2 regions of the Alicyclobacillus sp. CIJ1 genome follow, and region 2 is predicted to be linked to the other one. Evidence: riboswitches for the same ligand, from Rfam matches in the RefSeq annotation. Region 2 holds a riboswitch; the other holds the start of a gene.
The links. Region 2 has a riboswitch for FMN ahead of ribD (bifunctional diaminohydroxyphosphoribosylaminopyrimidine deaminase/5-amino-6-(5-phosphoribosylamino)uracil reductase RibD). Riboswitches for the same ligand answer to the same signal wherever they lie in the genome.
Positions count from the first base shown of each region.

Region 1: it holds a riboswitch for FMN, as region 2 does, so the genes downstream of both, AC27E8_RS01680 (DMT family transporter) here and ribD (bifunctional diaminohydroxyphosphoribosylaminopyrimidine deaminase/5-amino-6-(5-phosphoribosylamino)uracil reductase RibD) in region 2, are expected to answer to the same signal.

Region 1 is NZ_BAAJPH010000063.1:39,261-46,421, reverse strand. Features, by position in the region: gene AC27E8_RS01695 (type I phosphomannose isomerase catalytic subunit) at 1-484, opposite strand, end outside; gene AC27E8_RS01690 (2-hydroxyacid dehydrogenase) at 472-1,473, opposite strand; gene AC27E8_RS01685 (anti-sigma factor family protein) at 1,614-2,093, shown strand; gene AC27E8_RS01680 (DMT family transporter) at 2,199-3,182, opposite strand; FMN riboswitch at 3,386-3,523, opposite strand; gene AC27E8_RS01675 (Gfo/Idh/MocA family protein) at 3,578-4,741, opposite strand; gene AC27E8_RS01670 (Gfo/Idh/MocA family protein) at 4,763-5,806, opposite strand; gene AC27E8_RS01665 (sugar phosphate isomerase/epimerase family protein) at 5,822-6,790, opposite strand; gene AC27E8_RS01660 (sugar phosphate isomerase/epimerase family protein) at 6,815-7,161, opposite strand, start outside.
Region 2 is NZ_BAAJPH010000143.1:134,716-141,876, reverse strand. Features, by position in the region: gene AC27E8_RS13695 (bifunctional 3,4-dihydroxy-2-butanone-4-phosphate synthase/GTP cyclohydrolase II) at 1-278, opposite strand, end outside; gene AC27E8_RS13690 (riboflavin synthase) at 294-947, opposite strand; gene ribD (bifunctional diaminohydroxyphosphoribosylaminopyrimidine deaminase/5-amino-6-(5-phosphoribosylamino)uracil reductase RibD) at 950-2,065, opposite strand; FMN riboswitch at 2,174-2,320, opposite strand; gene AC27E8_RS13680 (APC family permease) at 2,337-3,719, opposite strand; gene AC27E8_RS13675 (zinc-binding alcohol dehydrogenase family protein) at 3,889-4,920, shown strand; gene AC27E8_RS13670 (hypothetical protein) at 4,961-5,173, opposite strand; gene AC27E8_RS13665 (DMT family transporter) at 5,283-6,200, opposite strand; gene AC27E8_RS13660 (hypothetical protein) at 6,279-6,518, opposite strand; gene hisIE (bifunctional phosphoribosyl-AMP cyclohydrolase/phosphoribosyl-ATP diphosphatase HisIE) at 6,610-7,161, opposite strand, start outside.

The DNA of each region.
Region 1 (7,161 bases), on a different contig from region 2:
GATCGCCCTTCCGAATGGGGCGATAGGTCAAGTAATCGCGCACCCGGCCCTCCCGCACGGCGCGAAGGTAGGTCTCCCGGTCGGGGAACGAGTGGCCGAGAATCACCCGCCCGTCCGGCGGAGCGTCGAGCACGTACCAGGCCTCCGTCTTGCCGGCGTCGCCCTCGTGGGCTTCGGCGTAGGCGTCGTCCGGATGGACCTGAACCGACAGATCATCGTGGGCTTCGATGAACTTGACGAGCAGCGGAAACCGCTTCTGGGGCGAGTGCTGGCCGAGATAGGCTTCCGGATAGATCTCGACCAACTCCTGCAGCGTCTTGCCATCGAGCGGACCGCCATCCACCACGCTCATGCCGTTCGGATGTGCGGAGATCACCCAGTATTCGCCGATGGGGCGATCCGTCGTTACCCCAAACATCGGCTTCAACTCATCGCCGCCCCAGATCCGCTCCATGGCGACCGGCTTACATTTTACGGGCCACATGTCGATCCCTCCTCTTCCAGGTCTTTCAGTTCCGGCACGATATACGCATCCTTCGGCCGGCCCTCTAGCACGGCAATCAAGTTGTCGATGGCGAGATCGAGCATGGCGGTTCTCGTCGCTTGCGTCGCCGAGCCGATGTGAGGCACGCAGACCACGTTGGGCAAGGACAGAAGGGGGTGGTGAGGCGGAATGGGCTCCTGGCGATACACGTCGAGCCCAGCGCCGCGGATCCAACCTTCGCGCAAGGCTTGAACCAATGCGTCCTCATCCACCGTCTTTCCACGAGAAAGGTTGATGAAGATGGCGCTTGGTTTCATCAACCTGAATCTATCCTGGTTCATGAGGTTCTCGGTCTCCGGTGTGAGTGGCGTCAGCAAGACCACGAAGTCTGAAGCCTGAAGGAGATCCGGCAGGTCCGCGTAGCGCGCGCCGAACGCCTGCTCCACGTCGTCGTGGCGGGATCGCGCGTGGTATAGGATGTTCATGGAGAATCCGAACTTCGCGCGTTTGGCGAGCGCGCGGCCGATGCGGCCCATGCCCACGATGCCGAGCGTCCGGTGATGAACGTCGACGCCGTAGAGGACCTCTTCGTCGCCCTTCTTCCAGTCGCCTCTGCGGACGTAGGCGTCCAACTCGACAATGCGGCGGGCCACTGCGAGCATGAGCGCCATGCCGAGATCGGCGACGGTGTCGTCGAGCACATGCGGCGTATGTGCGCCGAGGATGCGCCGCCTCCGCATGGCGGCGAGGTCGAAATGATCATAGCCCACGGAGGCCGTGGATGCCACCTTGAGATGCGGCGCCTGTTCGAGGAGCGTCTCGTCGACGCGCGTGCCGAATGTGATGAGCCCCACGGCGTCGTGAAGCGCAGAGAACAGTTCGGCCTGCGAGAACCGCTGACCTTCCTGCGGGCAAGCCACGTCGCCGAAGCGGGACAGCTTCTCGCGTTGCGCCGCGCTGAGCGGCTTGGTGGAAACAATGCTTGCCATATGCGCCCTCCCTTTGAATGCCGTTGCCAGTTTCACTGTACCTTGAACGGCGACTCGAAGAAAGGGCTTCTCAATCGCGCTGGATCGTGGTTTACTGAAAAACGATGGGGTATGGATTCCGTCAAGAGGGTGAGAACCATTTGGACAACCCGTCCATCTGTTCCTATTGCGTCGATTACGCGCTGAACGAACTGAAAGACGAGCTGGTGAAGAAGCGATTCGAACGCCACCTCGCCACGTGCCCAGCGTGTCGCCGCGATGTCGCGGAGTTTCGCGAGCTCATCACCATGTTTCAACCTAAGGACGCGACTGATGACAGCCCAGCCTCGACACATCCGCCTGTGAGGAGCGCGCAGATTATTGCCTTTCCCGCGCAGCCCAAGGAGGACTTGCAGCCTATCTCGGCCAAGCGGTATGTGCGGCGCAAACGGCTCACCGCCCTCAGCCTGAGTTTCGCGCTCCTCCTCATGAGCTTCGTGAGCCTCGCGGGCGATCACGGCCGATACTCGAAGGCGCTTGGCACCGCGGCGTGGCACAGAATTTCGCACGTGTCTCGGGCCATCGTGCATCGAGGCGAGGAAATCACGGACAAGTGGCATTGGAAGAAGGGCCTGTTGTAGTCAGCGGCGGCGGATCTCCTCAAGGGAGAACCGCCGCCTTTTCTCTCGATACTCGCCCTTCCTCGATGGAACGTGCATGGACCGGCGGACGATGACATCTTCCGCTCAGGCCGCCGTGCCCGCCGACGCCTCCCGAACGCTCCGCTCACCGAGATCCGAGCTATCCGCCATGCGCGAGAGCGCGTACACCGCCATCCACACGAGCGCAAAGCCCACCCACTGGGCCGCATGCACCGTCTGATGCAAGAATAGCGCGTTCACCGCGAGTCCCGTGGCCGGAAACGCGAGCTCCGCCAACGTGGCGTACGAAGCCTTGACGCCTCCAAGCCCCCGATAGTACACCAACAGGCTGAGCAGGCTCGGCACCACCGTCTGGTAGATCAGGTTGCCCATCACAGCCCAGTGCCCCAAGCCGTCTGCCACCCGGGACCAGTTCGGGTGACCGAAGAGGGTGAGCGCCACGAGAAGCGGCAGCGCGGATCCGAAGCGAAGGGCCGTCATCGTGGGAAACGAAACCTTGCGCATCACGCGCTTGCCCATGACGGTGGATCCGCCCCACAGAAACGCCGCCCCGAGCGCACACAAGCCGGCCCGCGCGCTCGCATGGGTCAAGGAGGGCCATGTCAAGCCGAAGGTCAGGATGTACGCGCCTATGAGAGCCACCGCGAACCACGGCCAATACGCGCGCCGGACCCGCTCGCCCAGCACGATGGCGGCCAACAACAGCGCGAACACCGGCTGAAGCTTCTGCAAAAGCAGGACCTCATTCACGGCGTCGGATCGGATGCCCACGGCGAGCCCGACGTTGAACAGGATGGAGGCCACGGCCGAGCCGCCCCATGCGACAAACAGGACGGCGAGCCAATCCGCGGCGCCGAGCTCCAGCCATTCCCGCCGCCTGCGGACGAGCACCGGAATCGCGTAAAGCGCGAGCAACACGTGCTCGAAGCAGACGATTTCAATCGACGTGAACCAGTGCTGAAGCGCGAGAATGAAAAGCGCGTCGAGCCCCCACAGCGCGGCTCCGCACGCGATGAGCCAGAGCGAACCGTGGTTGCTCGCACGAGACGAAGTGGATAAGTCCTTCACAGGGCGTCCCTCCGCGTTCTATCGTTTCTCCGGAGGAACCCTGGGAGCACATGGAGAACTGGGTGCCGCAAACGCGCGAAGCCCCGAGGAACCTTCGTCCCCCGGGGCTGTTGGACCGCAACAAGACACGGCGCACGCCACGAGCGCACACCGCAAGGCTGTCTCTCACAGCCATGACGGCGCACCTGCGCGCTGCGACCACCGCGAACCTTCTCCCATCCGGACTTTTACCGTCGGCTTTGGAATCTCACCAAATCCGTCGCCACAACGTGGCGAGTCGCGGGCTTAGGCCAAAGGCCATCACCGCCGGTCGGGAATTTCACCCTGCCCCGAAGGTTCCTGTTCACTTGTCGCCATTGTACTGCAAATTCGTAAGTCCGTGCAAGGCCGTCCGCTCAGCGGTACTCCACGTTTTCCCACGACCTCGACGCCGCGGCCTTCTCGACTGCCTCCAACACACATTGATTGCGAACGCCGTCCTCGAAGTCGGGCTTCACAGGCTGGTCTTCGACCAAGCCCTTGAAAAACGCGCCAAACAGGTTCAAAAACGTGTGCTCGTAGCCGATGATGTGCCCCGCGGGCCAGTACCGCTCCGCGTACGGGTGCAAGGGTTCCGTGCAGTTGATGCGGCGGAACCCTTGCAATCCCGGCTCGTCGCTGTGGAAGTAGACCTCGAGCCAGTTCATGTCCTCGAGGTTCCAGCGAAGAGATCCCTTCTCGCCGTTAATCTCGAACTGATTGCCGTTTCGATGCCCGCCCGCAAACCGCGTGGCCTCGAACACGCCCATCGCCCCGTTGTCGAAGCGGGCGAGGAAGGCCACGGCGTCGTCCACGTCGACGCGCCCCGTGCCGCCAGACGCTCTCGCCTCAAGCCCGCCGGCCATCTCGCCCAGGGGCCGCTCCTTGATAAACGTCTCCATGCAAGCCGCGACTTCGCGGATTTCGCCGACCAAAAACCGGGCGAGATCCAGAATGTGCGCCGCGATGTCGCCGAGCGCTCCCGATCCCGTCACGTCCTTGCGCAGGCGCCACACGAGCGGAAAGTCGGGGTCCATGATCCAGTCCTGCAGATACTGCGCCCGCACGTGGTAGATCCGCCCCAGGCGCCCGTCGTCGATCAGCCGCTTCGCGAACTGTACAGCCGGCGCGTACCGGTAATTGTGGCACACGAGGTGACGGACACCTGCCGCCTGCACCGCGTTGCGCATGCGGACCGCCTCGTCCACCGTCATGGCGAGCGGTTTCTCGCAGATCACGTGCTTGCCGTGCTCCGCCGCGGCGATGGCGATCTCGGCATGCGCGTTGTTCGGCGTCACGATGTCGATCACGTCGATGTCGTCGCGCTCCACCAACCGCCGCCAGTCCGTCTCGTACGACGCGAAGCCGTACGCCTCGGCCGCCCGCCGAAGCGGCTCCTCACTCCGCCCGGCGATGGCCTGCAGCACCGGCGTGACGGGGAGCTCGTCGAAAAAGAAGTCCAGGTCTCGATACGCGTGGCTGTGGGCTTTGCCCATGAATTGATAGCCCACCATGCCGATTCGAATCGAACGCTTCGGCATCCCGATTCCTCCTATCCCGGCCTACAGCTTCACGGGTTCGCCCCGCTCCGCGGATTCGTAGAGGCCGTTCAAGATGCGCTGCAGCTTGACCCCCTGCTCGGCCGTGGACAGCGGCGGCTCGCCCGTCAGGCACGCGTCAACCCAGCGGCGGATCTCGCGCTCATAGGGCGAGATTTCCGGCAAGTACGCAGGCGTGACGTCGATGAGCGCGCCGTGCTTCTCCTGGTAGATTTCGAGCGGGAAGACGTTGGCGCCGCCGAGATCGCCCATCAGCTTCACATTCATGACGTCGCGCTCTTTCACGTTCGCCGCGAACGCCGACTCGATGACGAGCGTCGCCCCATTCGCGAATTGAATCATGCCGCGCGCCATGTCTTCCACGGTGAAGTGTTCCCAATCCCAGTCGCCGAGAAGCCCGACGCCCTTGCGCGTGCCGAGCTTTTGATACGTTGCCCCCCACACCATCGTCGGCTCGGGGTAGCCCATGAGGTACAGCGCCGTGTCGAGCATGTGGCAGCCGATGTCGATGAGCGGCCCGCCGCCCTGCAGCTCCTTGTTCGTGAACACGCCCCAGCCCGGGATGCCGCGGCGCCGCACGGCGATGGCCGTGCCGGCGTAGATCTCGCCGAGCTCCCCCGCGTCGATGAACCGCTTCAGGCAGTCCACCTCGCTCGTGTGCCGATAGTGGAACCCGTACGACAGGTGTCTCCCGCTCTTCTTCGCCGCTTCCGCCATCGCCTGCGCCTCTTCCACCGTCATGGCCGGCGGCTTCTCGCACAGCACGTGACAGCCCGCCTCGAGCGCCTTTACTGTCGCATCCTTGTGGAATTTGTTGGGCGTGCAGACGCTCACCACGTCGAGCTCTGCCTTTTCCAGCATCTCATCCACGGTCTTGAAAAAGTGCGGAATGCCCCACCGCTTGGCCGCCTCTTCCGCGCGATCGACCGCCACATCGCAGACGGCCACGATTTCCACCTGTTCGCCGCACTTCTTGTAGTTGGGGATATGCACCTGCTGGGCAATGCCGCCCGCCCCCACGATACCGACGCGAATCTTGTCTGCCACTTCGATGTCCTCCTCTTAGGCCCACCACATCTGCTGAAGTTTTTCGCGGATCACGAGCGGCCGCAAAAACGCGACGGCCTTCTGGAATCCCTCTTCGATGGACATGAGGCTGTCCTCGTGCTCGATGGAGATGACGCCGTCGTACCCGTTCATCTGCAGGGCGCTCAAGAGATCCGCCCAGGTCTGCTGATCGTGTCCGTAGCCTACCGTGCGGAAGATCCAGGCCCGCTTCAGCTCCTCGCGGTACGGCTTCGTGTCGAGCACGCCGTCGCGCGCCACGTTGTGCTTGTTGAATCCTGTGTCCTTCGCGTGCACGTGGAAGATGCACCGGTGCGGCGCGAGGGCATGCACAGCCTCGACGGGATCAATCCCCTGCCAGAACATGTGGCTCGGATCGAAGTTGATGCCGATTTGCTCGCCGCACGCGTCGCGCAGGCGCAGGAGCGTCTCTCCGTTATACACCACGAACCCGGGGTGCGCCTCGATGGCGATGCGCACGCCGTGATCGGCCGCGAACCGGTTCATCTCCGTCCAGTACGGGATGACTTTCTCCTTCCACTGCCACTCGAGCACGCGCGAATACTCCTCCGGCCACGGGCAGGTGACCCAGACGGGATTCTCCGAGCGCTCCGATTCGCCCGGGCAGCCGGAGAACGTGACGACCGTCTTCACGCCGAGTTCCGCGGCCAACCGGATGGTCTCGCGCAGCTCCTGATCCGCCTTCTGGCGCACCTCCGCGTTCGGATGGAGCGGATTGTTGTGGCACGAGAGCGCCGAGATCTCGAGCCCGCGCGAGGTGATGGCGTTGAGGAATGCGGACCGCTTCTCCGCAGAGGCGAGGAGCGCTTCCCGATCGCAGTGCGCGTTTCCGGGGTAACCGCCTGTGCCGATCTCGACCGCGTCCACGCCTGCCGCGGCGACGTGATCGAGCATCTCTTCGAACGGCATTTGGCTGAAGAGCACGGTGAAAATGCCGAGTTTCATGCAACAGCCTCCCTTCGTGTTGCGTCACAGACGCGACTGCAAAAATTGGAGCGAGGTGGCGATGGCCTCGAACGGATCGCCCGGACAGACGTCCTGTTCGACGATCACGTACCGCACCCCTGCTTCCGCGGACGCCTGGAAGATGGCATCCCAGGGGAGCACGCCCGTCCCTACCGCCGCGAAGTGCCCATCCGGCGTGGCGTCTTTCGCGTGCAGGAGATCCAGGCGGCCGCGATAGCGCCGGATGATCTCGACGGGATCGAACCCTGCGTGATGCGCCCAGTACACGTCGAGCTCGAGGCCCGCGCCGGGCACGCGCCCAAGCAGCCAGTCGAGCGCCGTCTGCCCCTCGTACGGCACGAATTCGAAAT
Region 2 (7,161 bases):
TGGGTGGTGGCGAGATCGACCGACACCGTGAAGGCGGTACCGTAGTTGTCCGTGTTTCGTTCATACATCGCTTCAAGGCCGAGCCGCTTGGCGCGCGCTTCGGTGATGGGCACGCACAAAAGTCCCCGGCCGTGCGTGATCATGAAATTCACCACGTCCGGCGTGGCGCGGCTGCCGAGCGCGACGAAATCTCCCTCGTTCTCGCGGTCCTCATCGTCCACGACAATGACGACGCGGCCCTGGCGCAAATCTTCGAGCGCCTCTTCGATGGTGTTCATGCTCCACGCCCCCTCTTATCGCAAAAACCCGTGCCGCGCCAGAAACGCCGCATCGATGCCGCCCGACGCGCCCGCGTCGCCGCGGTACATCAAGAGCCTCTCCACGTACTTGGCGATCACGTCGCACTCGATGTTGACCGTCTCACCCGTGCTGATCTCGCCAAACCGCGTGACCGCCTGGGTGTGCGGGATGATGGACACCGAGAACCTGTCTTTTTCCGCGCGCATGATGGTGAGGCTGACGCCGTCGACGGCCACGGATCCCTTGTCCACCATGTAGCGCGCGAGGGACGGATCGACGCGAATGACAAGCACGCGTGCCTCCCCGTCCGGATACACGTCCGTCACGTGGCCAATCCCGTCGATGTGCCCGGTCACGATGTGACCTCCGAACCGCCCGTCGGCGCGCATGGCGCGCTCGACGTGCGCGCGGCCGCCCGGCTGAAGTCCCCCGAGGTTGGTGCGTCGCAGCGTCTCGGGGACCGCCGTGGCGGTGAACAAGCCGCTGCCCACTGTCTCCACCGTGAGGCAGACTCCGTTCACAGCGACGCTGTCACCGACCCGCAGGTCGTCCATGAGAAACGGCGCCTCCAACGTAAAGGTGGCCCCGCCGGTGTGGCGAGATACCGCCGCGAGGCGCGCAGTTCCTTCCACAAGTCCGGTGAACATGCTCACACCTCCTCACGATAGTGAATTCGCCCTGTGAGGACGGGATGGTCACCCAGCCATTCGCTCCTCACGCTGTGAAGTTGAACGGCCTCGGCCATCGACTGGGTGAAAGCGCCCGCGAAGGCGGGCAACCCGCTGGCGAGGAGCTTGGGCGCCACATACACGCGCACCTCGTCGATGAGCCGGCTCTGAAGAAGCGCTGACGCAAGCGTGGGCCCGCCCTCCACCAGAAGGGCATTCGCCCCTTCCGCCGCGACAGCCGAAAGCGCCGCGTGCAGATCCAGGTGGCCGTCCCGCTCGGCCACCGGCGCGATGCGGACGTCGCCCTGTTCCGCGAGGCGCCTCGCGGCCGGAGCGGAGGCCATGCGCTCCGACGTGAGGAGAAGCGTGCGCCCGGGCGCCGCCAACAGCCGCGCGGTCGGCGGCGTGCGAAGCCGCGTGTCGAACACCACGCGAAGCGGCTGACGATCTCGCCTTGTCCCCGTGGCGAGATCCCTCGCGGTCAACTCGGGATCGTCCGCGAGGACCGTGCCGACGCCGACGCCGATGGCCGGAATGACTTGCCGCAGCCGATGCACGTCCTCGCGCGCCGCGAGTCCGGTCACGTACTGGCTGTGGCCACTCGATGCGGCCACGTGCCCGCTTAGCGTCATGGCCACCTTGTACACCACGTACGGGCGACCGGTCTCGACGCGGTGAAAGAAGTGGCGGTTCAGTTCGCGCGCCTCCGCTTCGAGCACGCCGACCGTCACCTCGATCCCGGCCTCCTGCAGGCGCTTCACGCCGAGCCCGGCCGTGCGCGGATCCACGTCCAACGTGGCCACCACCACGCGCCGAACGCCTGTGGCGAGGATGGCGTCCGTGCAGGGCGGCGTCCTGCCGTGGTGATTGCACGGCTCGAGCGTGACGTAGAGCGTCGCGCCTCGCGCCGCCTCCCCCGCCATGCGCAGCGCGTGCACTTCCGCGTGCGGCGTGCCCGCCATCAGGTGTGCGCCTTGGCCCACCACCCGCCCGCCGTTCACGACGATGGCGCCGACCATCGGGTTTGGGGACGTCTGGCCTTCGCCCAGGCGCGCCACCTCAAGCGCCATGTGCATGTACCGCTCGTCTTCGGTCATCGGCCATCTCCCCTTATCCGCCCATGAAAAAAGCCCCTGACCATCAGGGGCGAATGGGCAAAAGAGTCTCGGCAAGCTGCGAAAGCGCACGACGTGCGCCAACGCGCCGCCATCCTTCTTTCATCCGGACTATACCGTCGGTACTGGAATCTCACCAGTTCGTGCCTTTCGGCTCGTGGACTGACCGAGTCGTGCGCTCGGATCACCACCGATCGGGAATTGGCCTTTTGGCCTCACCCTGCCCCGAAGGATTGCGCGTTGCGTTCCGGATTCAGTTGTTGTCTTCCATCATGGACGATTCGCGGCCGGATCGCAAGTCCCGGCGCCGCTGCAGATAGGCGAACGCGTACACGAGCGCGATGGCGACGAGAACGGCCGTCCGGATGAGATCGCCAGGCGCCTGTTCGACGAGCGACAAGCCCACGCCGCAGAGCGCAATCAGAGGCGGAAGCGGCCAGAGCGGCATGCGAAACGGCGCCTGGGCCGATCCGCGGCGCACGCGGTGCACGATGGCCGATACCGCCACGAGCAAATAGATGGTGACAATGATCACGCCGGTGAAGGTGATGAGGTTGTTCAAAGACGTGAAGTAACACAACAGCGCGTTGCCCACGCCGAGCAACACAAATCCCCACTTCGGCACGCCGCGCCGATTCATAGTCGCGAAGAATCGGTTGACGGGGCCTGGCCAACTCCCGTCCCGCGCGGCGTCCAGATAGATGCGCGCGTAGGCCAAATTGCCCGTGAGTCCGGTGTCAAACATGGCGATCACGACGCCGACGAGCAAGATGGTGGCCCCGGCCTGGCCCGCGGCCGACTGCGCGATGGACACGAGTGGCAAGTAGGACGATGGGATGACGGTGAACGACGTCTGCGGCACGGCGAGCGTGGCGGCCATGACCGCCAGGACCTCCACCACCACGCTGATGATGGCAGCCAAAAGGACGGCGCGGGGCAGGACGCGACGGGTCTCGACGGTCTCTTCCGCGAAGTAGAGCGGCCAATCGTAGCCGTTGAACGCAAACAGCGCCGGCACCACCGCGGCTAGAAGGTCCTGCCCATTCACGGACTGCGGGGCGTGATCGACCCGGATGGGATACGTGAGGCGCCCGAGGTACGCGAGCGGATGCTGCGCGTGCGCAAACGCCAGCGCCGTGAACGCGACGATGACCACGAGCTCCAGCACGAGCATCACCGTCGCCACGGCGCTCGTTGCGCCGATGCGCTCCAGCGAAAGCCAGGTGACGAGGGCCATCATGGCGACCGCCGTCCAGTTGACCGGGAGCGCCGGGATGAGCGCGTGCAGGTAGGAGGCGGCGGACACGAGGATGCTCGCGGTGATCACGACGCCGAGCACGAGAAAGAGAAAGACGGCGATGAAGCCAAACGGCTCGCCCAGCACGCGCTGCACGATGCGGTACGCACCGCCCGCACCGGGATATGCGGACCCGAGTTCCGCGTAGCAAAACGCCATGGACAGCGCGATGCAGGCGCCGACGAGAAAGGCCCAGAACACGCCCGTGCCCGCCTGAAACAGAGCCGTGTTGTAGACGAGAAACACGGACGTGGTAGGCGAGATGGCAGCCACGGCGATAGCGAGCACCTGGCGAAGCCCGAGCGACCGGCGAAATCCTTGAACTTCCGAACCCTGCACGACATCTCCTCCCCAGAAGCGGCGGGCAATCACGCGCCGCGCTTGAACAAATTCGTAGTTCGAGTATACCGAATCCCCGGACGATTTTGCGGGATTTTGCGTTGAACGAAAGGGAAGTGTATAACTCTTTGTGAGTGGTACGCGTTTGATCCTAGCTTACGAGGAGGCGATGCCTGTGGCGAAGATGAAAGCGGTGGGCCTGTATCGATACCTGCCCATCTCGGATCCGGAGAGCCTGCTGGACCTGGAGGTGGAGCGCCCCCGCCCGCAAGGGCGCGATTTGTTGGTGCAGATCCAGGCTGTCTCCGTGAATCCCGTCGATACAAAGATCCGCGCGCCAAAAGACAAGGTGGAATCCACGCCCAAAATCCTCGGCTTTGACGCCGCTGGAATTGTCGTCGAAACGGGGCCGGAGTGCCAGTGGTACAAGCCAGGCGACGAGGTGTTTTACGCCGGCAGCAACGTGCGGCAAGGCACGAACGCGGAGTACCACCTCGTCGACGAGCGCATCGTGGGCCGCAAGCCGAAGGCGCTCAGCTTTGCCGAAGCCGCCGCACTCCCGCTGACGAGTCTGACGGCCTGGGAAGCGCTGGAGGATCGACTCGGGTTCTCGCTCGACCCCGGCGCGAATCGCGGCACGTCGCTGCTCATCATCGGCGCGGCTGGCGGCGTGGGCTCCATCGCGACCCAGTTGGCCAAGCGCGCCGGGTTCACGGTCATCGGCACGGCGTCCAGGCCGGAGACCAAGGAATGGGCCTTGCGGCACGGCGCGGACCACATCCTCGATCACACGCGCCCCTTCCGGCCGCAGCTCGAGGCGCTCGGCTTCCGCGACGTCGACGTCATCCTGTGCCTCAACGCCACCGACAAGCACTGGGAACAAATGGCGGACGTCATTGCGCCACAGGGCAAGATCTGCTCCATCGTGGAGACGAGCACGCTGCTCAATCTGGAACTCCTGTTTGGCAAGAGCGTGACGTTCGCGTGGGAACTGATGTTCACGCGGCCGCGGTACCAGACGGCGGACATGGCCAGGCAGCGCGACATCCTGAATCGAGTGGCCGATCTCGTCGACGCGGGCGAGATTCAAAGCACCATGACGGAACACCTGTCGCCCATCAATGCGGAGAATCTGCGGAAGGCGCATGCGAAGATCGAATCCGGCAGGACCATTGGCAAAATCGTGCTCTCGGGATTCTGAAGAAGGCACAGGGAGCGAGCGCCTTTGCGCTCGCTCCTTTTCACGGCACGGAAGGAGGGTCTGCTGCGGCGGCGGATGAGATGGCGGATTGCCCACGGAGCCACTGGCGAAGCGCCATGAGAATGGCCAGCGCGATGAGGGCTGTGACGGGCCCCCAAGTCACGTAGACGGTATCGACTGACAGGTGTGACGCCGCCCAACCGATGGCGACCGAACTCGCCGTCACGACGATGGATGTGAAGGTGTCCGACATGCTCGAGACCCGCCCGTTGTAATCCATATCGGTCAACGAAACCCGCAAATTTGGCTCTATTCTACTCGCGTCTGAAGGGTTTGAAAACCGGCGACATGGAGCAGCACCGTCACGTCGACGCGCGCTCCATTTCCGACGCGGTGACCGTCTTCGCCTGCCCCCGGTGTTGACCGAGGAAGAGCGCCAGGAGGATCATCGCGCCACCGGCGTAAAACAGCGCAGACGGCCGTTCCCCAGTGACGACAACCGAAATCAGGACGCCAAACACGGGCTGCAGATACAGCGTGATGGCCGCGCTCGCCACGTCGTGATCCTGCAGGACGAAAATCCAGATCAAATAGGCCGCGGCGGTCGCGAAAAACGCGAGAAATACGAGGCTCCAAAGGCTCACCGGCGTGACGTGGTGCGGCCAGGCATGCCCCGTCCACGCGTACACCGGTATACAGCCGATGCCTGCGGCCAACAGCATGATGGAGGTCGCGCTCGCCGCGGAGACGTCGGCCGTCAGCCTCCCCGAAATGGCGTTGTAGATGGCGTAACAGGCGACGGCGCCGAGCATGAGGAGATCTCCCAAAAGGTAGCCCGCAAACCCGGGCCTCGGGCAACCGGCAACCACCCACGCGCCTGTGGCCGCCAACATCATGGCGAACCATCTGCGCGGGCCAAGCGGCGTCCGAAACGCGAGCGCCGAGACCACGAGGGTCAGAAGTGGCTCGAGCGCAATCGACACCGCGCCGAGCGCCGGCGACGACGCGCGGATTCCCTCCGTCTCCATGGTCACCGGGAGCGTGAAGCCGAGAAGGCCAAGGAGCGAGATGCGGAGCACCTTCTTCCACGTCCAGACCCCGAGGCGCACGTCGCGCACGACAAAGGGCATGAGAACGAGCCCGCCGACGACCATGCGCGCCATCACGATGAGCGGCGGCGAGAAGCTCTCGGCGGCAAGCCCCGTCGCCGTGAAGCTCGCGGACCAAATCAGATTGGCAAAGATGAGCAGTGCAAACAATCCCCATTTCGGAATACGCAACGAGCCGGCCCCCTCCGTAGCTAATCTACGCCGAGCGACCGGCTCAACTCAAGCCCCCAAGTCTTCCGCATTTCACACCTAACGGAACATCGTGGGCCCCTTGCGCGCGCGTGGCAGGGATGTCGCCCGCCGCTCGAGCACGAGATAGTGATCCGTGACAAACGTCAGCCGATAGCCGTTCCGCTCCAGCTTGCGAATCACATCGCCGACCGTCATGCCGAGGAAGTCGGCAATCACGACGCTTTCGTCCGAACTGCTCCCCGCGTTCACGACGATCTCGGCGCTGCCCGTGACCAGCGGATGTAGGATGACCACCATCTTTTCCACCTCCATGCTGTATCGAATGCATGAAGGTGGAATGGTGCGCCCGCCAATTTGCAGGCTCCCGTCTCATACCCTCTCGCGGGCCCTACGCCCGCTTCTCGAGAACCTGCCACACGTCGGCAGGCTGGACGCCCACGTGGCGCCACAGGACAAGCAGGTGATACAACAGATCCGCGGATTCGGCCGCCACCTCGGCCTTCGCCGTCGCGTCGCGCTCGGCCTTCAGACCCGCGAGCGCCACCTCCACCGCCTCTTCGCCAATCTTCTTGCCCATCCGCTCCGCGCCATGTGTGAAAAGGTACGTGGTGTAGCTCCCATCCGGCCGCTCGCGGTAGCGGCTGTCGATCACGCCCCACAATCTCGCCAGCGCCGATTCATCCCACGCCACGTTCCCGGGCACATCGCCCGACGCGTCGCTCGCCGCGGGCGCATCGCCTTCTTCCGCGCGAACCGCTGCGCCTTCGGGGTTCGGGCCCCCCTCCTTCGCCGCCTCCGACGAAACCCCGTCCGGCACCAGGCGGCGATAAAAACACACCTGCTCGCCCGTGTGGCAAGCGGGTCCCTCGGGCACCACCCTGTAGAGCACGGCGTCACCGTCGCAGTCCACCCGCACCTCCACCACGCGCTGCACGTTGCC